DNA from 3 places in the Paenibacillus sp. FSL L8-0436 genome. Region 1 is predicted to be linked to each of the others. Evidence: riboswitches for the same ligand, from Rfam matches in the RefSeq annotation. Region 1 holds a riboswitch; each other region holds the start of a gene.

Region 1 (17,564 bases):
TCAGGCCAGTTTTTTGTATTCTTCATACTACCTGATGCGGGACATGATGTTCAATGTTTTTCCTATTTAACCCATAGGACTTTCAGTGCATGTACAGATCGTCCGCCAATAATAATAGGCAGTCCTGCATTATCTATGTACCTGAAGAAGCAACGGCTTTCCGGTGCGGGTTGTATTCGGCATAGGCTCCGGTTATGTGTCTGTAATCCAGCGGGGCATCCTCGATGATCGCTTTTCGTTTGGCTTTCAATACAATTTGCTCGATATCGGCAAGGCTGCAGCCCGCCAGCAGTTCAGCCATCCGGCGGGACAGCTCCTGCGCCTCCGGTTCAGAACCGACAAACAGCCCAATATACTGAAGCCGGTCTTCCTCCGTCGGCAGCGAATACGTCATTTTCGTATCAAACCGCCGCCACACCGCGGGGTCCAGCTCTTCCTCCAGGTTGGTAGCGGCGACAAAAATACTTTCGCCATGAAACTCATCCAGGCATTGCAGCAGCGTGTTAACCACCCGTGCCATCTCCTTCACCTCATCGCCGGAATCACGCATTCGGCCCAGTACATCGAATTCGTCCAGAAACAGCACACAAGGTGCAGCATTGGCATAGTCAAAGACCTTCCGCACATTGCTCCCGGTCTCACCAAGATGGCTGTGAATAATCGTATCCAGGCGGACCAGAACAAGCGGAAGCTCCAGGCGGTGCGCGATATAAAATGCGGTCAGCGTTTTGCCGGTGCCGGGAGGACCGAACATCACCAGTTTGCTCGGCATAGGCACATCCTCCGCCTCAAATCTTTCTTTCATGCCCTGGATCGTAATAAATTCATCTACAATGGTCCGGTTGACCCCATTCAGAATGATGCGCCGCACCTTGCGCCCGCATTCCTTTGGTGTATATACGGTTGCCATATCCAATCCCTTGGCCCGGGGCAGCCGGGCGGGGTTGCTATTCTTTTTGCTGCTGTTCACGTTGGGTAGACTCCTTACATTAATATTAAATAGTAACAATTACGATTAAAGTCCATCGTACCAAAAACCGGAGGAATTTGCTACACCCCATGGCTATCTGCAAACAAAAGGCTGGCTTGCACAATATCCTGACAGCAAAAACCGCCCGCAGGAGCTTCTAAGCGACATTACTTCACTTATCAGCGGCCCCGCAGGCGGTTGTAGTTGTAGCTTTCCTGAAATTATTTGCTGTTCCGGTTCAGCCAATCACGGGCTGCTTCAGCCTCGGCCGCGCTCAGGCGGTGTCCCTGATTACCCCAGTGGGAGGTAACTTCAGCCCCCGCCCCCTGCAGCAGCTGCTCCAGCTCCCGCGTTTCTTCTGCCCGGATCAGCGGGTCATTGGTGCCCGCACCGATGAAGACCGAAACGCCGTTAAGCGAAGGGATCGCAAGCCCCCGGAGCGGCACCATCGGATGCAGCAGCACTGCCGAACGGAACAGGTTTCCGTAATGAAATAGCAGGCTGCCGGCGATATTCGCTCCATTGGAGTAGCCGACGGCTACGAGATTGTCTGCATCGAAACCGTACTGCGCCGCCGCTACATCCAGGAACTGCTTCAGCTCATGGGTGCGGAAGATCAGGTCCTCTTCATCAAAGACACCTTCAGCCAGACGGCGGAAGTAACGCGGCATGCCGTTCTCCAGCACATTTCCCCGGATACCCAGTACAGAAGCGCCGGGAGCCAGCAGCTCCGCCAGCGGCAGCAAATCCTGCTCGTTTCCACCTGTGCCATGGAATAATACTAGTGTTGGTTGGTTGGCGTCTGTTCCTTTGCGATAGACATGAATCATCCCTGCTTCACCTCAATTTCCCGGATTTCAAAAGGGCTCAAATTCTCTTCGATCAGGGCACGGTGCGGTTCAAACCATGCCGGAAGCATCAGCTTCTGGCCCAGCGCATCCGGAGCCTCGTCATTGGCGAACCCTGGAGGATCGGTAGCAATCTCGAACAGGATTCCGCCTTCTTCACGGAAGTAGATGGCATTGAAGTATTGGCGGTCCTGTACCGGAGTGGGCTGGTAGCCGTGGCTTTGCACATGGCGTCCCCATTCCAGCTGCTCGGCATCATCTTTAGCGCGCCAGGCGATATGATGAACGGTTCCCGAGCCTCCGGCTCCTTGCGGCACCGGCGAGTCTTTAAGATCTATAATATTGCCGAGATCGGCAGTAGAGCCGTAACGGATATAACCGTCCCCCTTGGCGATCAGCTCCATTCCGAGTGTGCGGGTAAGCGTATCGGCCGTTTTTTCGGGATTTGTACTGTAGAGCACAGCCCCGCCAAAACCTTTAATGGCATGCTCTGCAGTCACTCCGGCAAAGGACCAGGTACTCCGCGGACCCGCTTCGCGTTCCACCAGCTCAATCCGCAGTCCATCGTAATCGCTGAAAGACAGGTAAGACTCAGAGATCCGGGTTACATGGGTAACCGGAATCTGATATGCGGCAAGCCGCTGCTCCCAGAAAGCCATCGAACCAACCGGAATCGCGTAAGTGGTTACGCCAACCTGCCCGCCGCCAATCCGGCCTTTGCGCCCTGTCGACCAAGGAAAGAAGGTAATAATGGTGCCCGGTGCACCCTGCTCATTCCCGAAATAGAGGTGGTAAACCTCGGGGGCGTCAAAGTTAATTGTCTTTTTTACAAGCCGCAGGCCGAGAATTCCGGCATAGAAATCGGCATTGCGCTGAGCATCTCCGACAAAAGCTGTAATATGGTGAATCCCTGCAGTTTGAAGTGTCATTATAAGTCATCTCCCTAAGGTTTTTTTAGATGATAAGTTTGAATAGATAAACATCTGGCGTATAATCCGATTTAGTTAAAAAACAGGGCATCCAGCGAAATCGAACCTGCTCCGGTCAAAGCCACACCTACTGCGACTACGAGCACCGTTAATGGAAACTCGATTCCGTTGGCCGTCGACCAAAATCCGTTCGGAGCATGAACCTTGATAATCGCGCCGAGCATCGTTGCGGCAATCAATACTGCGGCCACAGGAGTCAGGAGTCCGGCTGCGAACAGCAAGCCTCCGACAAGCTCCAGCATTCCTGCCAGCACCGCCATCGCGACCCCCGGCTTAATGCCGATGGATTCCATCCAGCCGCCCGTACCCTTTGGACCGTATCCTCCGAACCAGCCAAACAGCTTCTGTGCCCCATGTCCAATAAAAGCAATCCCGATCACCAATCTTATCAATAACAACCCTACACTAACCATTTTATACCCTCTCCATTCTCTTTAATTTAATTATCTTAACCTTAAGATATTAGCTAAAAAAATATAGTTGAACCTTGTACTTGCTGCTGGCCTGGTAAACGCTGATAAGCAAGCTTCCCGCCCCGTTCTTAGGAGAACGCCGCTAACCTAAATGCCTTTACCAAGCTTCTTTAGCAATTCTATTGCCTGTTCCTTCTCTTCCTGATTCAGACCGCCCATCATCCCGTGAATAGAAGAAACATGGCGGGGGAAAATATCGTCAAACAGCTCGCGGCCCGCTTCGGTAATCTCCGCATAAGTCACTCGCCGGTCATCGCTGCAGGGAACGCGCTTCAGCAGTCCTCTCTTCTCCAGCTTGTCGATATTGTAAGTGATGCTCCCGCTGGTAACGAGAATCTTCTCTCCGATCTGCTGCAGCGGAATCCGCGTTCTATGATAGAGCACCTCGAGGATCATAAACTCGGCAGAAGCTAAACCATGGCTCTTCATATCCTTTACTGCCAAATCCATCAGGCTCTTATAAGCTTTGGACAAGACCACGAACAATTTCAGTGATGAAGCCTGCTCCTGATCCGATGCGCCAGCCGTCTTGCTGATCAACTCATTGTAGTCGCTCATATTGTACACCTCCAATGCTTTCGGCATTTATCTTTAAGTTAATTATCTTTAAGTTAAGATAAATATAATCCTGCGCGGGAAATTTGTCAACAGTTTTTGCATAATTCAAGCAAAATCTGCTCACCGCCTTTATACCATCAGATCCCAGGATGAATCATCTCTGCTTGTTTCTCGATAGATTTAATTATGACTGTCTAAAAAAGGCAAAGCTCCCGAAATTTCGCAGGAGCTTTGCCTTTTATGCTTTTGCTTCTTAGTTAGATAGCAGAACACCGTACTGATCAACCAAACCCAGTTCGTAGGCTTTCTGGATAGTAGCAAACCGCTGAGACACAAAGGCACTTAAACCATTCTGGGTCTCATAAACCTGGTTGTCAGCAAGCTCTTCTTTGGATACTGCCCGCGAATTGCTTTGGTGCACAACCTCTTCCTTGCGAACTGCATCCATAAATTGCTGGAATGTCATTGAAGTATTCTTCTCTGCCTCGTTACCCCTAAGCGTTTGTTTCAAGCGATTCACCACTACCAAATTTGTATAGGCGGCAAACTCAGCTGTGAATTTCCCATCGGCTCCCACTGCTTGAATCGTCAAGATACCTCTCCCCTTTACGCATTAATAATTTATTTATCGGCTTAGGAATTGGTAAATGTTAGGAATTTCATTATCACTGAACAGTGATATATAAAGTATCTGTGAACGTCCGGTTTGGAGGTAAAAAATTATTAGCTGTAACTGAAATGTTACCTGTATGCACATCGTTTAAATCAAAAGAACGATAATAGACGGTACCCACAACAATATTGCCCGGACCTGTAATAAACTGATTGGGTGCCGATTGGGTTGTAGGTATCATTGAACCGTTTTGGCGGAGAACCGGATAATTAGGTGCTTGCATAGTCCCTTGAGCATATACGGAAATATATCCCTTCGTACCTGTCAGTGTTACATTGGCAACTGTCTGGTTAGGACTAATGTTCTCCCAAATGAAGTTGTTGCCGTCAGATGTAATTCCTGTATATTGGAGATTGGTTAAAGCAGGCGCAGGTGCAGCTGAAGCAGCAACCGGAATCATAAATAAAGCCAAGACCATAAGAGAAACTATCCATTTTTTAATCATCAAAAACATCCTCTCCCGATTTTGTTTGACGTGACTAAAATGGTTCGTTGCTCACGGTATATTAAGCCTACTTATGAACGCCTCCCTTCAAGGCATTTTTACAATGAATAGATGTAGAAGCTAAACTCTAAATGAGATGTAACCCTACCGCAAGCTTCATAATACAGGAATATAATGTAATATTATTCCTTATTTTAGAATATTCTCATTGATAGAATTCGTCAATCTGCATTGTTAACATCCACAGAAATTCCCCAGTTTGACCTTAACTGCAAAACGGCGTATCCTTTTCCTAGCGAATATTGGCCTGTATTACCCAGCTGCATTACGAGCTATATTAATAGGAGGAGGCTGAGAAATGAAATCAGATTCTACTCCAATTTCTACCGGCGAAGCCGTGGAGGAAGCTCTGCCGCGCGTGCTGATCGTAACCGCTGTCGAAGCCGAGCGGGAGGCGGTCCTGCGCGGCCTGAGGGGCAGCAGCAGGTTCCACGTCATCGCTGCGGGCGCAGGCACCGCAGCAGCGGCGGCGGGCACCGCCGCCGCTCTGGCAGCCGGAAGCTACGGCTGCGTTATTAGCGCCGGGATCGGCGGCGGGTTCCCCGGGCGGGCGCCCGTAGGCTCGCTGGCCCTCGCCAGCGAGATGATTGCCGCCGACCTCGGGGCGGAGACGCCGGAGGGCTTCCGGAGCGCGGCCGAGCTCGGCTTCGGCCGCGTGTCCGTGCCGGGCCACTCCGGCACGGTGCAGGCAGTTGCGGCCGCGCTCGCAGCGGCCGGGCTTACGGTAAGCACAGGCCCTGTGCTTACCGTGTCAACGGCGACCGGCACCGCGGAGACGGCCGCCGCTCTGGCCGCGCGGCATCCCGGTGCCGTCGCGGAGGCGATGGAAGGCCACGGGGTTGCCGTGGCCGCCCGGCACTTCGGGATCGCAGCGCTGGAGCTGCGCGCGATCTCCAACCCGGTCGGCCCGCGCGACCGGGCGGCGTGGAAAATCAATGAAGCCATGGATGCTCTCGCGGCCGCGGCTGCGATACTACTGGAGGTGCTGTAATGACAACCGAACTGAATATTGCCTTTTCCCCTTGCCCCAATGACACCTTTGTGTTCCATGCCTGGGCGCACGGGCTAGTAGAGGATGCACCCAAGCTGAATGTTACCTTTGCAGATATTGATATTACAAACGGTCTGGCTGCTGATGGCGCCGGGCCTGAGGTGCTCAAAATTTCCTATGCTGCCCTTCCCTGGGTGCTGGAGCGGTACAAGCTGCTGCCTTGCGGCGGCGCACTTGGCCGGGGCTGCGGCCCGCTGGTGCTGACCCGCAAAGGGCCGGGCGCGATCAAACATCCCAAGGAGCTGTCGGGCCGCAGAATCGCCGTACCCAGTGAGCGCTCCACCGCCTATCTGCTGTTCCGGCTATGGGCCGCGCAGCAGGTACCGGGCGGTCCATCCGAAATCGTCGTCATGCCTTTCGATGAGATTATGCCTGCTGTGCGTGACGGGCAGATTGATGCCGGACTGGTGATTCACGAAGCACGGTTCACTTATCCTTCCTATGGCCTCCACATGCTGACCGATCTTGGCAACTGGTGGGAAAGCGATACCGGACTGCCTATACCGCTTGGGGCAATTATCGCCCGCCGCGATCTGGACAGCGAAGCCCTCTCCGGCTGGATACGCAGTTCGCTGCAGTACGCCTGGGATCATCCTACAGCAAGCAGAGATTATGTCCTGGACCACGCCCAGGAGCTGTCTCCGGAAGTCGCCAAATCACATATTGATCTTTATGTGAACGAGTTCTCGATGAATCTCGGGGAGGACGGCTACGCAGCAATCTCTGCTCTGCTGAACCGCGCCGCGGCCGAGGGTCTCGTGCCCGCCGTTGCTCCTGAGCTGCTTCGTTAGAGCTTGAAACAGATGACTTCGGAAGCTTTTAAATTTACAATGAAGCTAAAGATCAGTGATGGGAGAGGATTCAATGATTCCTGCAGGCAACAGCAAGCAAAACATCGACCGCTTCTTGGGATTTCAGGACGAATACGACCGTTACCGCCCGGAAGCCCCGCAATTGGTTACTGAATTGTTGACGAATTACTTGGGCAGCCGCCCTGCCCTCGTGGCCGACATAGGCTGCGGAACAGGACTGTCCACCTTTCTGTGGAGAGAGGGTGCCGACTCCGTAGTCGGCATAGAACCTAACCCCGACATGCTGGCCAAAGCGCTTGACAAGCTTGCCCGGCAAGGACAGCAACAATCCCTGTCCTTTATCCAAGGATACTCCAACCAGCTGCCCTTTGACTCTGGCAGTGTTGATATCATCACCTGCTCCCAGTCGTTCCACTGGATGGAGCCGGTAAGCACGCTGCAGGAAATCTCCCGCTGCCTGCGCCAAGGCGGGGTGTTCGCCGCATATGACTGCGATTGGCCGCTCGTACTACAGGCGGATATTGAAACCCGCTACAAACAGCTGATATCCGCCGCTGATAAACTGCTTGGTGTACTCCAGCCATCTGCCGAACAGGCGCATAAATGGGATAAAGAAGGACATCTGGGCCGGATAGAGGCCAGCGGCTGCTTCTCCTTTGCGCGGGAAATTGTTTTTCATAATACAGAAGAATGTAATACCGAACATTATGTCGGGCTGGCACTCAGTCAAGGCGGCATTCAAACCGTTCTGAAGCTCGGCTCTTCCGCACTGGAGCAGCTTATTTCCGATTTCTCCGTAGCGGTGGAGCAGTATTTTCAGGGCCGCACCCTGCCAGTACACATCAGCTACCGGATGAGAGTCGGGATCAAATAATGCTGGAAACGGCTATCTGTTATATAGAACCCAAAAAACTGATTTCTGAGTTTATCAGAGTGCATTTTCTCTTCAATTTAAGTCTCCCATCTTTACACGTCCCAACAAAAAAGCGCCCAAATACGGAATCTCCGCATTTGGGCGCTTTCTACTGGCTATGACTAACTGGCATGTTATGGTTATGCCACCAGCTTATTTCTTGTTCATCTTGAACTTCAGGAACAGCTCATTGTAATGGGCGAGCATCCGCTTGCCGAGGTTGTCGTAAACCTCCAGCCGGTCGGTAATTTCAGCCGGCGGATAGAAGCGGGTATCTCCGGAAATATCCTCCGGCAGCAGCGCAAGCCCTGGAACGTTAGGTGTAGAATAACCGACATACTCTGCATTCTTCGCCGCCACATCGGGACGGAGCATGAAGTCGATGAACTTATGCGCCCCTTCCACATTGGCTGCCGTGCGCGGAATGACCATGTTGTCGAACCATTTGTTCGAACCTTCCTCCGGCACCACATAATCGAGCTTGTCGTTCTCATCCATAATTTCCGAGGCATCGCCGGACCATACGATCCCGACGGCTGCTTCTTCGTTCGCCAGCAGCATTTTGACCTCGTCGCCGACAATGGCCTTCACATTGGGAGACAGCTTATTCAGCTTGGCCAGCGCTTCCTGCAGGTGATCCTCATTCCGGTCATTGACGGAATAATGCAGGCTGTTCAGCGCCATCCCCATGACCTCACGGGCCCCGTCAACCAGGAAGATATTATTGTTCAGCCTGCTGTCCCACAGGGAATCCCAGCTGCTGAAATCAATCCCCTTCGTCATTTCCGGGTTGTAGATAATGCCTACTGTTCCCCAGAAATACGGCACCGAATACAGATTTCCCGGATCGAAGGAAAGATCCATGAACTGCGGATCAATATTGGCCAGATTCGGAATCTTGCTGTGATCCAGCGGAAGCAGCAGCTTCTCTTCCCGCATCTTGGCGATAGCATAGTCTGAAGGCACAACAACATCAAAGGTTGTCCCGCCCTGCTCGACCTTGGTCAGCATCGCCTCATTGGAATCAAAGGTCTGGTAAATGACCGTAATCCCGGTCTCTTGCTCGAACTGCTTCAACAGTTCAGGTTCGATATAATCGCCCCAGTTATAGATGGTCAGCGTATTGCCGCCTGTATAACCCTCAGCCGAATTCAGCCTAGAAGCCAGGAACATCAGCCCAAATGCGACGATGAGAATCGCCAGAAAAGCATTCACCAGCTGTTTCATCTAGGCACCCCCACTTCAGCGGCCGGCTCTGCGATATGAACCGCCGGGCGTTGCTTCCGGCGGTTCAGGAAATAATAACCGACGACAAGCAAGATGGTGAAGAGGAAGATCAGCGTGGACAACGCGTTAATCGACAGCGATACACCTTGCCGCGCCCGGGAATAGATTTCCACCGAGAGTGTCGAATACCCGTTGCCTGTCACAAAGAATGTCACCGCGAAGTCATCCAGTGAATAGGTAAGGGCCATAAAGAAGCCGCTGAAGATCCCGGGTTTAATGATCGGCAGAATCACCTTGGTCAGCACATCGCGGCGGCTGGCCCCGAGATCACGCGCAGCATCGGTCAGCGTCGGGCTCATGTCCTGCAGATGCGGCAGGATCATCAGCACGGCAATCGGCACGCTGAATGCGACATGCGAGAGCAGGACCGACACGAAGCCGAGCTTGATCCCGGCAATCGTGAACAGGATCAGGAAAGACGCGCCGATAATGACATCGGGACTGACAATCAGCACGTTGTTCAGTGAGAGCAGTGTATTCTTAGCCCTCCGGCTGCGGATGCGCTGAATGGCCAGCGCGCCGATGATCGCAATCAGCGTAGCAATCGCCGAAGACAGCAGGGCAATCACCAACGTGTTGATCATAATAATCATCAGCCGCGTATCCTGCACAACCTCACGGTAATAATCCAGCGTGAAGCCCTCGAAGCCATGCATCGTCCCGCCGCTGTTGAAGGAATAGTACATCAGGTAGAAGATTGGTGCGTACAGCACAGCAAAGACCAGCACCAGGTACAGATTTGAAATTCCGTTCTTATTACTTCTCATGCCGCACCCCTTTCCGCGAGCTGCCCGACAGAATCATGAACAGCGCCATGATAACAATCAGGAAGACGGCAACTGTAGAGCCCATGCCCCAGTCCTGAGTGACCAGAAAATGCTGCTCAATGGCGGTGCCCAGCGTAATGACCCGGTTGCCGGCGATAAGGCGGGTAATCATAAACAGCGACAGCGCCGGAATGAATACCGCCATGCAGCCGGAGCGCACCCCGGAGATGGTCAGCGGGAATATGACCCGCCGGAACGTCGTCCACCCGGAGGCACCCAGATCGCGGGCCGCATCTACAAGGGACAGGTTCAGCTCGTCCAGAGCGCTGAAGATCGGCAGGATCATGAACGGGATAAAGATATATACCGAGACAAAGACAAAGCTGAAACCTGTAAAGAGGATTTGCTGCTCTCCGATGCCCAGCAGGTCAAAGACATTGTTGACCGGCCCGAAGGTCCCAAAGATACCGATAAAGGCATACGTCTTCAGCAGTAAATTAATCCATGTCGGCAGGATGATCAGCAGCAGCCACAGCTGCTTATGCTTCGTCCGGGTCAGCAGATACGCCGCCGGATAAGCCACCAGCAGCGAGAACAGCGTAATCAGGATCGCGTACCAGAAGGAGTTGAGCATCATTTTCATATATACCGGTGTAAAGAAGTTCACGTAGTTGTCCAGTGTAAGATGCCCGTCCAGATCAAACAGGGAGTAGTAGACAATCAGCAGCACCGGCGCTATGACGAACAGGGCGATCCATAAGTAATAAGGGATGAGGAAATACGACCGGCCCTTACTCTTCATGGCTCTCCACCTCGCCGTAAGCTTCCAGACGTCTGTCGAATTCTTCCTCCGTTTCCCCGAAACGCATAACATGAATCGCTTCCGGATCGAAATACAGCCCGATCTCGCTGCCGACCTCCGCCTTGCGCGTGGAATGGACCAGCCATTCGTGGCCGGACCCGTCGTAGCAGCTGATCTCGTAATGCACGCCGCGGAACAGCTGGGAATCCACGCGGACGCGCAGTTTGCCTTGTTCAACGGCAGCAATCTCCAGGTCCTCCGGACGGATCACGATCTCCACCGCTTCATTCGGCTTCAGCCCCGCATCCACACATTCAAAGCGGTGGCCGTTAAATTCAACGATATAATCCTCAATCATCACACCGGGCACAATGTTCGACTCGCCGATGAAATCAGCCACGAAGCGGTTGATCGGCTCATCATAAATATCGTTAGGCGTTCCGCTCTGCTCAATGCGTCCGCCGTTCATGACAAAAATCCAGTCGGACATAGCCAGCGCTTCCTCCTGGTCATGGGTAACGAAGATAAAGGTGATGCCCAGCCGCTGCTGCATTTCCCGCAGAATGTACTGCATTTCCGTGCGCAGCTTCAGATCAAGTGCCGAAAGAGGCTCATCGAGCAGCAGCACCTGCGGTTCATTGACGATGGCCCGGGCAATCGCTACACGCTGCCTCTGTCCGCCGGACATTTCATTAATGGCCCGCTGATCGTAGCCTACAAGGTTGACGAAACGCAGCGCTTCCTGCACTTTTTGCGTGATGACCTCTTTCTTAAGCTTCTTGATCCGCAGTCCAAAGGCCACATTCTCAAATACGTTCAGGTGCGGAAACAAGGCATAGTCCTGAAATACCGTATTGACCTGCCGTTCGTTGGCGGGAATGTGGTTGATGATTTTGCCGTTCAAATAAATGGAACCTTCCGTTGGTTCAGCGAACCCGGCGATCAGACGCAGGATTGTCGTCTTTCCGCAGCCCGAGGGTCCCAGCAGTGTATAGAATTTGCCGCGTTCGATCTCGAAGCTGACTCCTTTTAACACGGCTTCTTCATCGTCGTATTGTTTGGTAACCTGGTCAAAAGAAATAATAGTGCCTTCCAGGGTAGTTATGGCTAACGACCTCCCTTACCTTATGTAGTACAACCTATTTTACCCGCTTCTCGCAGGGAACAATCTAAAGTGGCATGCTCAGCGCTGATAAGCGACAATTCCCCCCTTCCTTCGACACACTTCAATATATATAGCATATAGGATTAATGCAATATATGCGATAGCTTACAATGTTAAAATGCAGCGCAGAAACTTAACAAGTTCGTAAAAACTGTACCCGTTATTGTTGTTTTTGAGTGCTATAATGAAAATTGCTGAAAACCTAAAAATGTTCTCTTATTGATGTGAAAGAAGATGACTAACATGAACGAGGGGTTACAGGACCGCCTTGAAAAATTCGGATTATCTCTATATATGATACGCGTTACGATTGCTGCTTCACTCTCCTGGCTTGCGGTTCACAGCCTGCACGGCGACAGTTATTTATACTTTGCACCGCTTGCCGCAATTCTTATCACCCAAGGAAGCGTCAAGGCTTCACTGGAAAAAGGGATTTACCGTCTGATGGGTGTTGTGCTCGGTGGAATTGTCAGCCTGCTCGTGGGCCATTTCTTCGACGTGGGGGCACTGTCTATTCTGCTGATGCTGCTGATCGGCATTGGTGTGGCCACCGCCTGCCGGATTAACATTCAAGCCGTTTCCCAGGTTGGTGTGACCTCTGTACTGGCATTGACCTTTTATCAGGACCCTTATATCGTGTGGAGAGTCGCGGAGACCTTAATCGGCGTGCTGATTGCCTTAATAATAAATATGATTATCGTCCCCCCCGGGGGATTCGTCAAGGTTAAACGCTTGGCACTGGAAGGGACCCTGCTGCTGGCCGATGCCTTGACCGGACTCGCCGCAGAGAGCAGCAGCTCCAAGCAGGCTCCGGAGAGGCTGGTGCGTTCCGGACAACTGCTGGCGAAGAGCGACAAGCAGCAGAAAGAGCTGCACTATACGTTATCCCATTATCAATGCCGCAGCGGATTGCGGTCATTGACACAGGCAACCTCGCATCTGCAAAAGGTTCACCGCTACGTCAAGGAGATCGCCGAGGAGATTTCCTTCCTTCCTGCACATTATGCCGCAGCTGACTGGATGACAGAGGTCGTAACGGCAACCGCAGACTGCATCGCCTTGTATGGAACCAAGACTTTGTCCGATGCCGAATGCACCCGTTCGCTCCCCGAAGCGCTGCGCCGTGCCCGGGATCTGCAGTTCGCCTGGTTCTCCGAGCTGCAGGGTCAATGCTCGCTGACAGCAGTCCGCGATCTCGGAGCCGTCTTCTCCCACCTTAACCGGGTGCTGGAGGAAATTGAACGGGCCGATTATGCAGCCACAGTTATACCGGCACCAGCCTCCGTCCGGTCCGGAAGCGCGCGCGCCGTACATCTTGTTAAAAGAGGGCTCTCCCACAAGCTATAAGCTTGGGAGCGTCCTTTTTTTTGCAGAAACGACCCTGTCCTTTGAGAAAAAGGCGGGGTCGTTTTTGCTTGTAATATCGCTTGGACTCAAAGCTGTCCCTTTTAAAGGGATACCAGAGAGATTTATTATTAATAAGTTGAAAAATTAATACTAAAGTACTAGAATTAAGCTTGTTTGTAGATTTATTTTGGCAACCAATCCAGTATTGAACATTCCCTGTCGATTTGAGTCGATTAAATGACCTCATGCTGAATGTATATCATTGATCTATTTTTTAAAGGCAAACTTCCCGAAAGGGCAGGACGCAAAGCGATGGGCCTAAGAATGTGAGACTATCCATTCATGGTCGCCAGGCTGCCAATTGAGATGTGACTTGGGTACCGGTAGGTGAAGACAATCTATCATAGTCCATGATGCTCTTTTCTGTACAGATGCCATTGATTATACGAAGAAGCGAGGTTAGAGTAATGCCACAGCATATCATCGAGAAATTCAGGCATGTATTTCATACCACAACGCCAATCGGGAACCCCGATCTTCCGGCTCTGCCCTCTGTGCAGGCTAAGCCGCTCCGTGGGGGAGATGAGGATAAGAACGGACGTATTATCGTACAGAACAACCAAATATTCATCACTCCTCCTCTGCCCGGCGGCAAACCCGCTGTCATTTCCTCCGTTCACCCTGTGGTGTTGAATATTAACCGGAAGACGGTGACAGATCCTACGGAAGTAACTCCCACAGACCGTATCACCTGGGAGATTTGCGAGAAGCCTCAGTATCAGATTACCGTATCCGAAGATAAACTGAAGGTTTACTTCACGCTCTACCGTGCAGAAAAGTACGCCTGGAAGCTCGCCAGCTCCCCGGCTGCAGCAGATGTCACGGTCCGGGCGGAACCAAATTGCGGCCTGCTGCTGTCCACCCTTACGGTGGACCAGATTATCGCCGGCTTCAAGAAAAGCTCCATTATGCGCGATCTCAATATCCCGGCTCTTTATGCAGAGCTGAACAACCCTACCTATCTCCCGGTCTGCATCGCAGAGGGTAAGGCCCCTATTTCCGGCAAGAATGCCCGGCTGGAGCTGTTATTTGCTGAGGACAGGGAATATGAATTCATTCGGACTGCCGATCCTGCAGATTTCCTGAACCATCCAAGGGTTCCTTTTGTCCAGGAGGGAGAGGTCATTGCCCGTAAGCTGCCTGCGGAAGAGGGAGTGCCCGGCATCGACGTGTATGGCGGAATTATTCCCTCCCCGCCGCCGCAAGACATTCAGCTGGTCACTAAAGAATGTATAACCCTGCTGGCGGACGGCGGAATCGCCTCCCTATGCCAGGGAAGGCCCCGCTTAACGGGATGCGGTCTGAACCGCAAGGTTTTTGATTTTCCCCAGACATATCTTGTTCCCGGGGACACGGACCCCGAAGCCGCCAAAATGATGTTCCCGGGTGATGTGGTCGCCACCAATGATATCGGAAACCAGACCATCCTTGAGGCGTTGGGAAATGTATACATATACGGCGACGTTACACATGCGACAATCACTGCTACAGGCAGCATTTTTGTCCAGGGCAAGGTTGTCGGCAGCCAATTGTACTCCGGTCATTATGGAGCGAGACATAACCGCCTCTGCATGTACTCCGCTCTCTTGATGGAGGAAATGACCAGTCTGAGAAAAGCGTCACAGCAGTTGGCGAATAACGTCCAATCACGCCAGCAAACCGTAAAATACGGTCTGGTGGTTATGCTGCTGCTGGAAAGCAAATTTGACCATCTCCCCGGCCTGATCAGTGATCTTCAGGATGTTATTGCCGGGATGAATCCCGATTATCCTATCGACACCGGGCAATTAAGACATATGCTGGAGGTATTCCTGCACCCGGGGCAGTTCACCGATTTCTTCACGGATGCTGTTCTTAGCACCTTTCTGAGGCTGTTGCAGGATTTGCATGACGCCATATCCGGGATGCAGGAGGAGAATACACGGATCGACATTGCCTCGTCACAGCATAGCATTATTAAATCCGGCGGAGATCTCCATGTTCATAAGGAGGGGATTCTGCACAGCCAGCTGTTCTCTTCCGGCAATGTCCGTTTCGTAATGAACGAAGCGGAGTGCACGGACTCCACAGTCGAGGCGGCAGGCTCCATCAGCGCACAGACTGTAGGGAAGCAGTCCTCCGAGAAATCGGTGCTTACCGCCGGCAATAATATTACAGTCCGCAAAATCTGCAACAGCGAAGTGACGATTGGAGAATATACCGCCAAGATTGACGGGACAGATGAAGATCTTGTCTTCACTGCCCAAAGCCTGCGGTTAAGAAATCAGGCGCATTAGCCTTCCTCTGCCCCAAAATATCTGATCTATATAGATTGAACTTATAATTCTTCTATTTTGGGATTGGCCGTCAAGATTCATACTGAGGTCTGTCCAGCTCGAACGTCCGGCCAATTGCTGCATAAGACGCGCCGGCCAGACGGCTGACCGGCTTCAGCTTGCCGATATCAATTCGGCCGTTATGAATCAGCTCATCCTCTACATGAAAACCTAGCACTTCGCCGATAACCATATCGCAATGCCCGAGCTCCACAAGCTGCACCAGCCGGCATTCCATCGCAATTTTGCATTCCTGTACGCGCGGGACCTTGACGGCTTGTCCGGGTACCGCCGTCAGCCCGGCCAGCTCAAGTTCGCTGATTCCGCCGGGTGCATTGATTGAGGTATGGTTGACTGCAGCAATATTATCCTCATCGACGATATGGACCACAAATTCCTTATTCGCGGCTATATTGCGCGGCGTATGCTTCATTTCTCCGCCTGCTTTGCGGACACAGGAGAACATGACCATAGGCGGATCATCATTTACAATATTGAAAAAGCTGAACGGGGCGGCATTCACGATCCCCGCCTCATCCACCGAGGTTACAAAGGCAATCGGTCTGGGCACAATGCTGCCGATCAGCAGCTTATAATTATCATGCGCTGTTTGTCTATCCGTCTGAATATACATGATTATCCCCCTGTCTTAACTTGTCAGCCGCCGTGCGGCCCGGCCTATCTTAACATTCACCAGAATAATACTGCATACGATCAGCAGCATACCCACTACCAGATTCAGCGTAATCTGCTCATTTAATAATACTACACTTGACCCGATCGAGATCAGCGGAATCAGGAAGGTGAATGAACCGACCTTGCTGGCCTCTCCTTCATTGATCAGCTTGAAATAAACCATCCACCCCAGCGCAATGACGAACACCGAAATGAACAATGTGTTCACGATAAAGGCGCTGTTCCATGTAATATCGGACCAGTTCTCCACAGCCGAACCGGCAGCCAGCAAAATGACGCCCCCGATCATGATCTGCATTGCTGTCATCCACAGCATATCTACCCGTACCGCATTTCGTTTCGTATACACCGTCGCCAAGGCCCAGCTTAGCGCGCTGGCCAAGGCAAGCCCTACACCCAGGGCGGAGATACTTCCGGTAAATCCGCCAATGCTGAGCGCAGCTACCCCGAGAAAACCAAGCAGCAAGCCGAACATCTTCATTCCGTACATACGCTCACCCAGCCAGATCCAGGCAAAGATACCGAGCAGCACAGGCTGTAGAAAGACGATGGCCGAGAATAGCCCTGAGGGCATATACTGCAGGCCGATCGTCTGGAACCCGTAATAGAAAACGATGCTGAGAAAGGCCGAAGTCAGATAGACCGGCCATAGCTTGCTGAAATGAAGGGCCTTCCTTTTAGGAAGCGCAGCAACAATGAGGATCACCCCGGCAATAACCGTACGGATTCCGGCAAACAACAAGGGCGGAGCGTAGGCTAGAGCAATCTTGGACAGCGGCCAATTGATTCCCCAGACAATAACCAGAAATATAAGCAAAGCAATGTTTTTCTTCCGCTGCTGCATCTCATCACCCCTTGTTCTATTTTCATTCCAAATGATACAATAAGCACAGTCATAATTGAAATGAATTATATTCATGAGGGGCATACCAAATCCGATATGAACAACAATCAAATTCGCCTATTCGTCAAAATTGCTGAGAGCGGCAGCTTCACCAAAGCCGGGCTGGCACTGAACATGACCCAGCCTGCAGTCAGCCGGGCCATCTCCGCGCTAGAGTCTGAGCTTGCAGTGAAGCTGCTGCTGCGCGACCGGCGCAGCGGGCTGATGCTCACTGATATCGGTAAGCGTGTTCTGATTATTTTTCGGGAAATTCTAAATGGGTTTGACAAGGTTGAGCAGGAAATCTCCGCTGAAAAGGGTCTGGAGAAGGGGCTCATCCGCATTGGGGCCTTTCCGGTGGCGTCTGCTTATTTTGTCCCCAAAATCATCCGTTCCATTACCGAGAAATATCCCGACATCGAGATTGTTCTCTATGAAGGTTCGGTTGCC
Region 2 (4,502 bases), 2.9 Mb from region 1:
GGGATACCCTGGCTTTTGAAACTCTCTATTGCCTCATCCAGTGACGCCACCTCGAACCCAATGGACACACCGCATTCCGGCTTCAGAGCCGGGTCGCTTCCCTGAATAAGCTCGATCTTGGGCTGCCCCTCCGTGCCTAACATAACAATCTGTCTTCCTCTGCTCTCAAATCTGCGGTCAATCGGAAGTCCCAGAATGCTGTGATAAAAATTAAGGGATGCCTCCAGATCCCGCACCCTGAGCGTAATCCAATTCATGCTCAATATCATGTATCCTATCCCCTTTTTGTGGATTTTCTATTTTGTTCATTATACGCTATTTTGGGGCAAGCATGTTTCCAACAATCCGCAGACTCTGCTTTCGGGTAACGAATCTGGACAACTGTGCTCCGAGGTAATTTTGCGAGCCTGGAACAGTGTATATCTTCTTTTTCGCGAGTGAGCGCAGCGCAGTCTCAACTACCTGCTGTGGAGTTGCTTTCTTCCCGACTGAAGCATCCTCAGTCCCCACGACGGTGAAGAAAGCTGTATCGGTAGAACCGGGGCAAAGTGCAAAGAACTGGACTCCACGGTCACGATTCTCCCACCATAATGCGTCTGTAAAGGACAAGACAAAAGCTTTGGTTGCCCCATACACAGCCATATAGGGGAGCGGCTGAAATCCTGCGGTGGACGATACATTGATCACAGTACCAGAGCTTCTGCGCAGCATATCCGGCAAGAATAAATGAGTCATATTTACGACGGCAGCAACATTCAACATAATCTCCTCATGCTGCCGCTGACCTGAGATTTGCTCGAACCTCCCATGAGTGGCAAATCCGGCATTATTGACCAGCAGCTCAATCTCAAGCTTCAACAGCTGGCATTGCTGGAACAATTCGCTTGGTGCACTTGCTTCCGTAAGATCCATAGCTATGACTTTGACTTTGATGTTATAGCTTCTTTCGAGTTCCGCTGCCAAGTCATCGAGTTTGTTCTTAGATCTGGCTACGAGAACCAGATGGCTTCCTTGTTTAGCCAGCTGTATTGCGAATTGTTCGCCAATGCCGGAAGAGGCACCCGTGACTAGCGACCATTTTCCTTGAATATTCATAAAATAACTCCTCCTATTAAAACGATGTATTCGTTAAGAAACAGTGTTTCCTATTGAAATCATAGTAACCTGCTGGCTGGAGAAAGTCAAACCTTCTTTTTTTAAAAATTTGCAAGAAGATATGTGTATGTAGGATTGACTTTGTGGAATCGACTGTATAGAATGCGTGGTATATGATTGGAAACTGCGTTTCCCGAGAATAACAACATAACTAAAGAAGGCGATTAAGTTGAATGAACCTAACAATTTTGCTGACGCAAGCAATAGAAAGCTGACAACCTACCAGGAAGCCCGCTTACAGAACACAGCTAGTCTTCGTCAACTCGTAGTTGATGCAGCAGCCTTTATTCTTCAGGAAGAAGGGCCGGAAGCTGTCACCGTGCGAAAAGTAGCTCAGAAGATGGGTTGCTCGACCAAGATCATCTACAGTCTGTTTGCTAATAAAGAAGGTTTAGCCCAGCAATTATATCTGGAGGGCTGCAAAATACTCTCGAGCGAATTTGAGAGTGCTTCACAGTCAGAGGATCTGCAGCAGTATTTAATTAATCTGGCAGAAGTGTATTGGGAATTTGGCCAGCGCTATACCAGCTACTATAAATTGATGTTTGGGGGAGCATTTGCAGATTTCAAACCGGATGAGCAGAGCATGAAAGGCACTGTTACTGCTATGCGGCGCTTGTTATCCGTGATTGTCAGCGCTCAAGAGCAAGGCCTAATTACTGGTGATTCAAATGCGGAATTTATTGTAGGTACGATTTGGTCCTCTCTTCACGGAGTGATTCACCTGCACATAGGAGGACATTTGGGAAGTGTCGCAGCGTCGCACGCAGTGTATAAAGGAACGGTAGCTCTGCTTGCAAGCTCACTGTTTGCACCTGCAGCCGCAGCCAAGCATTTAAAGCAGGAGTAGTTAGTGAAATCCTTTATATAAGGCCTGGGTTCGAATCCTGAGAGTCTATAACACAATTAAACGGCAGAGATGCCGTTTTTTTGTTTCTAAATTTGTTATAAATCTTTACAAATGCCGAAGAACGAAGCCTATTTCCGAAAAAAAGGAAAAGGTATATAAGTAAGGGAGAACTAGAACTTATTAATTTTATAGGGATAAATTCCGATAAAGAAAGAGTCCTGTACAACTAAAGTCACACCTGCATACCCATAACGGGACAGAAAAAACCGAGTTTGAAACAAAGGCAAATCCGTACGAAAGTCGGAGACGCAAAGCCACGGGTCTACTTCATCCAAAGGAGGATGTTAAGACAGCCGGGCCGCTCAAGGCACTTGGTTTTTTGGCGTGCCTACAAATAGCGCTGGGGGAGAGAAGTAAATGAGGTTTAGAAGGAAAGGGAAGTTTTCGCGGACGGTTGTGTCCGCAGTGGCGGTGAGTATGCTTGTGGGCCTGTTTAGCGGAGGCCTTAGCATGAAGCAGGTTTTGGCTGCCGGGACCGATCCGGGTAGAACGGACTATAACGTATCCGGCAACCGGATCGTATGGCTGGAAGCAGAGGCTGACGGGGTGAAGCAGGTTCACGCGATGAATCAGGCCAGTGGTGCCAGCACTGTTCTTACATCGGGTTCATCTGCCAAGGATGCGCCTTATGTGAGCGGCAACGTTGCAGTGTGGGCCGACAAAGGAACAGAGCAGGAGTCTTCACTGAACTGGGATATTTACACTGCCGATCTTGAGACGGGTACACGAAGAAAGCTTAACAAACAGTCTGGCACATATGGCAATCCGACTACGGATGGAGTCGGTGTGGTTTGGTACGAGCGCAAAAATTACGGCAGCATGATCTATCATGATCTGGCTACGGGCGTTGAAGCCGACCTCGGCGAAGGACGTTTCCCGGTGCTGGCCGGCGGCAATGTAGTGTATAAGAATGCCCGTGACGGGGGGCTCAGTCTGCTCCATTTGAAAAGCGGGGCTACGCGTGCACTGGTTAGTCTGGGCGGAGCAAGCTATGTGGACTGGTTTGTTTTTAACGGCAGCGATGTACTGTTTAAGCAAAAAAATGGGGCTTCCGAGAGCAAATATGTGATTCTGAATATCAAGGATCTGACTGCTCTGCCTGTGGATCTCACCGAGATGAAGCCTGGAGGAACCCAGTATGCCTTCATGTCGATAGGTGAAGGGCAGGCAGTTTTTCAAGAGGAGAGGGACGGTGCTGCCACATTGCAGCAAGTGAACCTTTCTACATATGCAGTGAAATCACTGCCAGCAATAGAGCCCGGAACGAAGCTGATCGGCATTACCGGGGATAAACTGCTTTACAGCAAGAAGGATGATTACATAGAGTCGATTGACCTGAAAGAAGGATCAACCCCTCCGAGTCCGGGAGCCACTCCAAGTCCAGGGGTAACCCCAACCCCAGGAACGACTCCAGCTCCAGGGACAACCTCAAATCCAGGTGCAGTTCCAAATCCAGGCGCAGATCCGAACCCGGGTTCAGCCCCGGAAGTGAAGACCCCTGTAGTAACCGGAGCCAAGGACAGTCAGGTTATCGGAAGTGCTGGAGGTACTTTGTCTGTACTGAATGGCTGGGCACGGCTGGAGATTTCAGCAGGAACCTTCCCTGACAATACCACTGTAAGCTTGGCCCAAGCTGAGCTGGAGAAAGAAGTACTGCTCGACGCAACCGGCAAAAAACTGCTGAAGGCAGGTTCAGCGTGGCAGGTGCAAGCGAGTGCTCCGTTCCTGATGCCGGCCAAGCTGACGGTAGGGTACCCGAAGGAAGCGCCTTGGACGACAGGCCGTGAGAAGCTTGGAATCTATAGCAACGATCCGGCAAAAGGCATATGGAACTATATTGGCGGAGTGACTGCGGCGGAAGACGCCGTTGTTCAAACCGGAATTACAGCTTCCGGACTATATGCGGTAATGCTGCGCGGAGCTGAATTCACAGATATGTCAGGCCACTGGGCGCAGCAAGCTGTAGAGGTGCTAGGGGCTAGGGGGATTGTGAACGGGATGAACGGAACCGCTTATGCGCCAAAAGGGATCCTGACCCGGGCTGAATTCACCAAGCTGCTGGCAGCAACTCTTGGATTGCAGCCGCAGCGGCCGGAGACACCGGCTTTCCGTGATGTTTCAGCTGCGAACTGGTCCTACCCTTATGTGGAAGCAGCTGCAGCGGCAGGAATCGTAACGGGAGAAAGTGGACTTTTTCACGGTAATGATCCGCTGACCCGTGAACAGATGATGGTGATGCTGATGCGGGCAATAGACAGCACTATCGGCAGCCGGGCTTCTGCTGCAGAATCTGCCAAGCTTGAAGCTGAATTGGGCGGATATAAGGACAACGGCAGCGTTAGCAGTTGGGCAAGGGATTCCGTAGCTGCAGCGGTGGGCAAGAAGCTGGTGCAGGGTAACGGACAGCTTTTGAAGCCTAAAGACTCATCAACGAGAG
Region 3 (4,502 bases), 3.6 Mb from region 1:
AATCAGAGACATCTCGTGGATCGGCAAAGTCGGCATGGACACCTCGAATATTTCCACTTCTTTTACCGTTTCAGCCAATTCGGCAAATCCATGCAAGCTGATGAAGATGGTGTTGAATTCCGGGTACATTTTAGTTTCTGCGATCATTTTTTAATGACACTCCTCTTAGTTGTTTTTTTCAATTTGCGGTTGCGGGATTCATTGGAAATAGGTTCATACCCAAGATTTACCGCTTTACTACTATCGTCAAATTGCACTGTTTTTTTGATAGTTTCTGAGAATTCATTTATGGCGTTCTGACTATTGTACGAAGCACAATATAGTCATTTGCGTCGCGTGAGATCAGTGTGTCTTTATTAAAATACACAAAATTGTCCGCACTGCGGTTTCGTTCCCCAAGCAAAAAGAGTTCCCCGTTTCGGAGGTTCACTCCGCGGGCTACCAGTTTATTGTTCATCATTTCCGAGAACACCGCATAATTGTCACCTACAAGTAATAGATCATTCCGGTCGCCAATTACCCATTCACGTTTGAGCAATACTTTAACCGGGGCTCCGGCTTTACTGCGGTCCATCGTCATATAAATGAAGTAATTTTTGGTCTTCCCGGCAGCATCCACTTCTTTGGAGTCAATCATCCAGACAATATCTTTACCATTCGAAGCTACGAGGTTGAAGGATTCATTTTCTTTCAGCTTGTAAAGCTCAGTTGTTTTTGAACTTGGCAGATCATACAGATACAACGTGCCGGTGTCCCATTTGCTATAGATGAACTTGTCATCTACAAACTGGTGGACCTGATCAAAACCGAGATCATTGATGGTCTGAGTTTCCAGTGTCGTTTTGTTAGTGAAGTAAAAATCTGAGCCACTGCTGTGTACATAATATTTGTCACCCACACCCAGTAATTCCGGAGTTTTCACTTCCAGCGGAAGCTCGCTTGTTTTTTTGGTTTTCAAATTGTACTGTACCAGCTTCTTCGGATAGATATTAATTTGTTTAGTCACTTCAATTGTGGACTCATAATAATAAACACTGTCTCCCAGGAGCTGCAAGTTCGTTTTGAACGTGTTAGTAGAAGTAACTTTCTCCGTCGTCTTCTTCTTCCAGTTATGTAGGTACAGCTGATAAGCCCCTTTGCTATCCTTCTCCAGTGAAGCGATCGTGTCACCCGTGAACTTGTAGTTGTAGTCAAGCGGCATGTTATATGCAGTTTTGACATCTGTAAAAGTGTACTTCGCAGCTGCGTGGACCGGACTGGCAATCAGGGGTCCTGCAGCCAAGACCGCAGCCAGAATAAACGCTAAGCCTGGCCTTATTTTGTGGCGAATCTTCAAAAACATGTTTTTTTATTCTCCTTTTGTTGTATTTAGACAACAAAAAACCAAACTACATGAGCGTCCCCGCTGTCATGCCGCTTTCGTGAGCGGTTTAGACCGGTGGCTTTGCGTCTTCCGCCTTTCGGCGGAGTTGCCTTTGTTCATCAGCTGGCGCTTCCGAATCACAAACATATTTTGGTATTTATTATCTATCTAAATTTATAATTCGACAAGAGTAGTCATTATCCTCCTTTTTTCTCACATTCAAATATTGTTCGCTGTACCTGTTTTGTTACGATAGTGCGTAGATCCGTTTGACCATAAAATCGAAAAAACGCTGATTCCAGTTCTCTGACAGCCTTTCGGTCAATTCTGCAATTAACGCTGCAGCGAGGTCCACCAGCTTCTGGACAACTGAAGGTAATGCATCCGGTCCAAGACCATTTAACGCTCCTGTTAACTCATCCAGTTGCTGTGGACTGAGTTTGCGATGCAGTCTCTTGATGCCGAGCTGCGCTGTAAAAGGATCTATTACATGCCGCAGAACGGTCATTAGATCTGCCGCCAGATGACTGCCGAGCCGATGTGCCCAGAGCAAATCGCCGCGAAGATACGCGGTCTCAAATTCCAGAAGGCTGAAAGTGAAACCGGAAAGGAGCCTCGTAATCTCCGCATCCGACATGGGGAAGCTCTCTGCCTTGTAATTGGCAAGACATCCCTCGGGATCATGCAGGACAAGGATTTGCTCGATTTGTTTCAGACTCTCCTCAGTCACTGTATAAAGATCGAAATGCAGACCGTCTTCAAACACGCCAACAATTTGCGGCCCTACAAAGTTAGCTTCCGACCAGAATATCAGCGGTTTATAGCTCTCCATATGGGATATTCTGCGCGCTAAAAAATCCGTCAAGCCCTCGCTGTGGACCAAACAGTACAAATCAACATCCGAGTAAACATCCTGCTCTCCTCTGGCATGTGCGCCTTTCAGAAATACTGCCCTGACTGCCGGATCACCCTTTACGGCCAAGCCTATCAGACGGATTGCTTCGTCTTGTTTCATTCTCTCTTCCCCCTGCAATGTGTAGTATGATCTGAACATAATCTTTCTTTTTTTATTAAAAGTGAGAAATATTGTGGCGCTGGTGCGTCTTATATACAAATAAATCAATTGGAGGCACTGGATGAAGGCACAGGAAAACGACGAACAAATCATTGCCGAAGTGCTGCAGGGCAACCAGGAGGCCTTTGCGGTACTCGTAGACAAATACAAGTCGAGCTTGTATGGTCTGCTGCTCGGTATGGGCGCCAGTCACCAGGATGCACAGGATTTGGCCCAGGAAACTTTTATCAAAGCATACCAGAAACTCCGCGAGCATCATGGCCAATCAAGCTTTACCGCTTGGCTGTACGCCATTGCGATCAACCACTTCAGGTCACTGAAAAGGCGGAAATCCCCAGGCCTAACAAGCAGTAACTTACTGGAGGAGAAGGATCGCGGGCCAACCCCTGAAGAGCAGTATATGCGTAAGGAAGACGAGCTTGAAATGCACCGGAAATTGTCCAAGCTTCCAGAACGATACCGGATTGTACTGCTGCTTCGCTATACCAATGAATTATCCTATGAGGAAATCTCAGCGATAACGGGAATGCCTATGCACCAGGTCAAAAATTGTCTCCACCGCGCCCGCCAAAAGCTGAAGAAACAATGGTCGAAATCCAGGGAGGGTTCCAATGAAAAAATGGGCTTACACCAATCACAATGACTTGTCCGGCACTGATAACGATCTATTGACGGATTCACAATTGTATACAAGCTCTAATCTAGCTGATGATTTCACAGAGCGCGTTATGGAACAAGTTCGCAATACAGAGATACTGCCCGCCTCCGGGCAACAATTATCCGAGATATCCGGAATGCAAAAGGGCCGCACCCTAAAAAGAGGTTTAAAGTGGGGCAGCACTGTTGCTGCAGTGATAGGAATTGCTTCATTACTGTTTTTCATTGGCAGATCAGGTACGGTCTCAGAGACGCTGTCCAACCCTCCACAGAAACCGTTCCTCCTTGCCAACCAGTGGGCAGAGCTTGGTCTGCTGGACGCCAGAATACTCGGAGTGGTGCAGCAGCCTGGCATAGAGAAAACCGATAAAGGTTATACCTTTGTCCTGCAGGACGTAGTGGCTGATCCTACCCGTTTGGTGCTTAACATTAGCATTACGGATAAAACCGGACATGCTGCCAACGAAGCAATGTCCAAATTTAATACCAGCCAATTGGAAATCCATGATGAACAAGGACACAACATCGGAGAACTGAAAGAGATCATGCCCTTGGCCAGTGACATTTATGGAAACTCTGGTCAAGCCTCTCTGCTGTTGACTTACGTATTCCCTGATGAAGGCCCAGGAAGCACCGTAGTTATTCAAGGCAATATTCATGAACTGGCTTCAAACAGTGAAACAGAAAAGGTAGTCGCCGGAGACTGGAGCTTCAGCTATGAAGCGGATATGACCGCAGCGCAGGCATTAACAGTAACCACAGATTTGAAGGACCATGTCTATACTACTCCGGATGGGATGAAGCTGGAGATGGATCAAGTAATGCATACACCTGCAGGTGTCACACTGAAATTCAACACCTCGCTTACTGGAGAGGCAGCCAGCCTTATTTCTGCCAATATTAATAACGCTCTTGGGCTCATGTTCCATTTTGAGGATGAGAAAGGTGAAGAAGTTTCAAGAAGCAACCGTTACAAGTCCGGATATATTACCGACACTTCCTTCGGCTACACTGTCAGATCAACAGAACAAGCCGGCAAGCTGCACTGGACCTACTATTTCAAGAGCCTTCCATATGACAGCCGGCAAGTACGGTTCATCCTGGATGGTTACAATAGTCCCGTCAAGTCTAACGATTCAGTGACGTTTCATCCTCATGAGCTTAATGAGAAACCCGCAGTATTTAGTGCTCAAGGTGATGTGCTGAAGGTGAACAAGATAGAGATCAAGGAAATCAAGGACGAACCGGGAATATCCGGCTGGATGTCGGTCAGCGGCGAATTCACCAACAGATTTTCTAATGACAAGTGGGTCGCCCTCGATGGTCAAGGAAAAGAATACAAGGTTATTTTTAGAGGTGGTTACACTATGGATGAGAAAGTCACATTTGGTGAGACGGGCAATCATG

Evidence for each region. A riboswitch is a leader RNA that binds a small molecule or an ion and turns the genes downstream of it on or off. The one in region 1 is predicted to bind cyclic di-GMP.
Region 2: another riboswitch for cyclic di-GMP. It lies ahead of NSS79_RS11140 (S-layer homology domain-containing protein); the one in region 1 lies ahead of NSS79_RS32295 (flagellar assembly protein A).
Region 3: another riboswitch for cyclic di-GMP. It lies ahead of NSS79_RS14665 (hypothetical protein); the one in region 1 lies ahead of NSS79_RS32295 (flagellar assembly protein A).

The regions. Positions count from the first base shown of each region.
Region 1 is NZ_CP151955.1:6,989,906-7,007,469, forward strand. It holds gene NSS79_RS32220 (ATP-binding protein) at 134-970, opposite strand; gene NSS79_RS32225 (alpha/beta hydrolase) at 1,192-1,800, opposite strand; gene NSS79_RS32230 (ring-cleaving dioxygenase) at 1,797-2,747, opposite strand; gene NSS79_RS32235 (DoxX family protein) at 2,819-3,220, opposite strand; gene NSS79_RS32240 (MarR family transcriptional regulator) at 3,368-3,838, opposite strand; gene NSS79_RS32245 (hypothetical protein) at 4,092-4,430, opposite strand; gene NSS79_RS32250 (DUF4879 domain-containing protein) at 4,504-4,956, opposite strand; gene NSS79_RS32255 (futalosine hydrolase) at 5,315-6,007, shown strand; gene NSS79_RS32260 (1,4-dihydroxy-6-naphthoate synthase) at 6,019-6,858, shown strand; gene NSS79_RS32265 (methyltransferase domain-containing protein) at 6,932-7,753, shown strand; gene NSS79_RS32270 (ABC transporter substrate-binding protein) at 7,946-9,019, opposite strand; gene NSS79_RS32275 (ABC transporter permease) at 9,016-9,846, opposite strand; gene NSS79_RS32280 (ABC transporter permease) at 9,836-10,648, opposite strand; gene NSS79_RS32285 (ABC transporter ATP-binding protein) at 10,638-11,744, opposite strand; gene NSS79_RS32290 (FUSC family protein) at 12,057-13,160, shown strand; cyclic di-GMP riboswitch class I at 13,430-13,522, shown strand; gene NSS79_RS32295 (flagellar assembly protein A) at 13,628-15,496, shown strand; gene NSS79_RS32300 (flavin reductase family protein) at 15,567-16,169, opposite strand; gene NSS79_RS32305 (DMT family transporter) at 16,185-17,075, opposite strand; gene NSS79_RS32310 (LysR family transcriptional regulator) at 17,172-17,564, shown strand, end outside.
Region 2 is NZ_CP151955.1:2,457,052-2,461,553, forward strand. It holds gene NSS79_RS11125 (VOC family protein) at 1-269, opposite strand, end outside; gene NSS79_RS11130 (SDR family oxidoreductase) at 316-1,095, opposite strand; gene NSS79_RS11135 (TetR/AcrR family transcriptional regulator) at 1,325-2,005, shown strand; cyclic di-GMP riboswitch class I at 2,278-2,371, shown strand; gene NSS79_RS11140 (S-layer homology domain-containing protein) at 2,423-4,502, shown strand, end outside.
Region 3 is NZ_CP151955.1:3,201,866-3,206,367, reverse strand. It holds gene NSS79_RS14670 (hypothetical protein) at 1-147, opposite strand, end outside; gene NSS79_RS14665 (hypothetical protein) at 287-1,342, opposite strand; cyclic di-GMP riboswitch class I at 1,393-1,484, opposite strand; gene NSS79_RS14660 (nucleotidyltransferase domain-containing protein) at 1,611-2,378, opposite strand; gene NSS79_RS14655 (sigma-70 family RNA polymerase sigma factor) at 2,500-3,081, shown strand; gene NSS79_RS14650 (DUF4179 domain-containing protein) at 3,050-4,502, shown strand, end outside.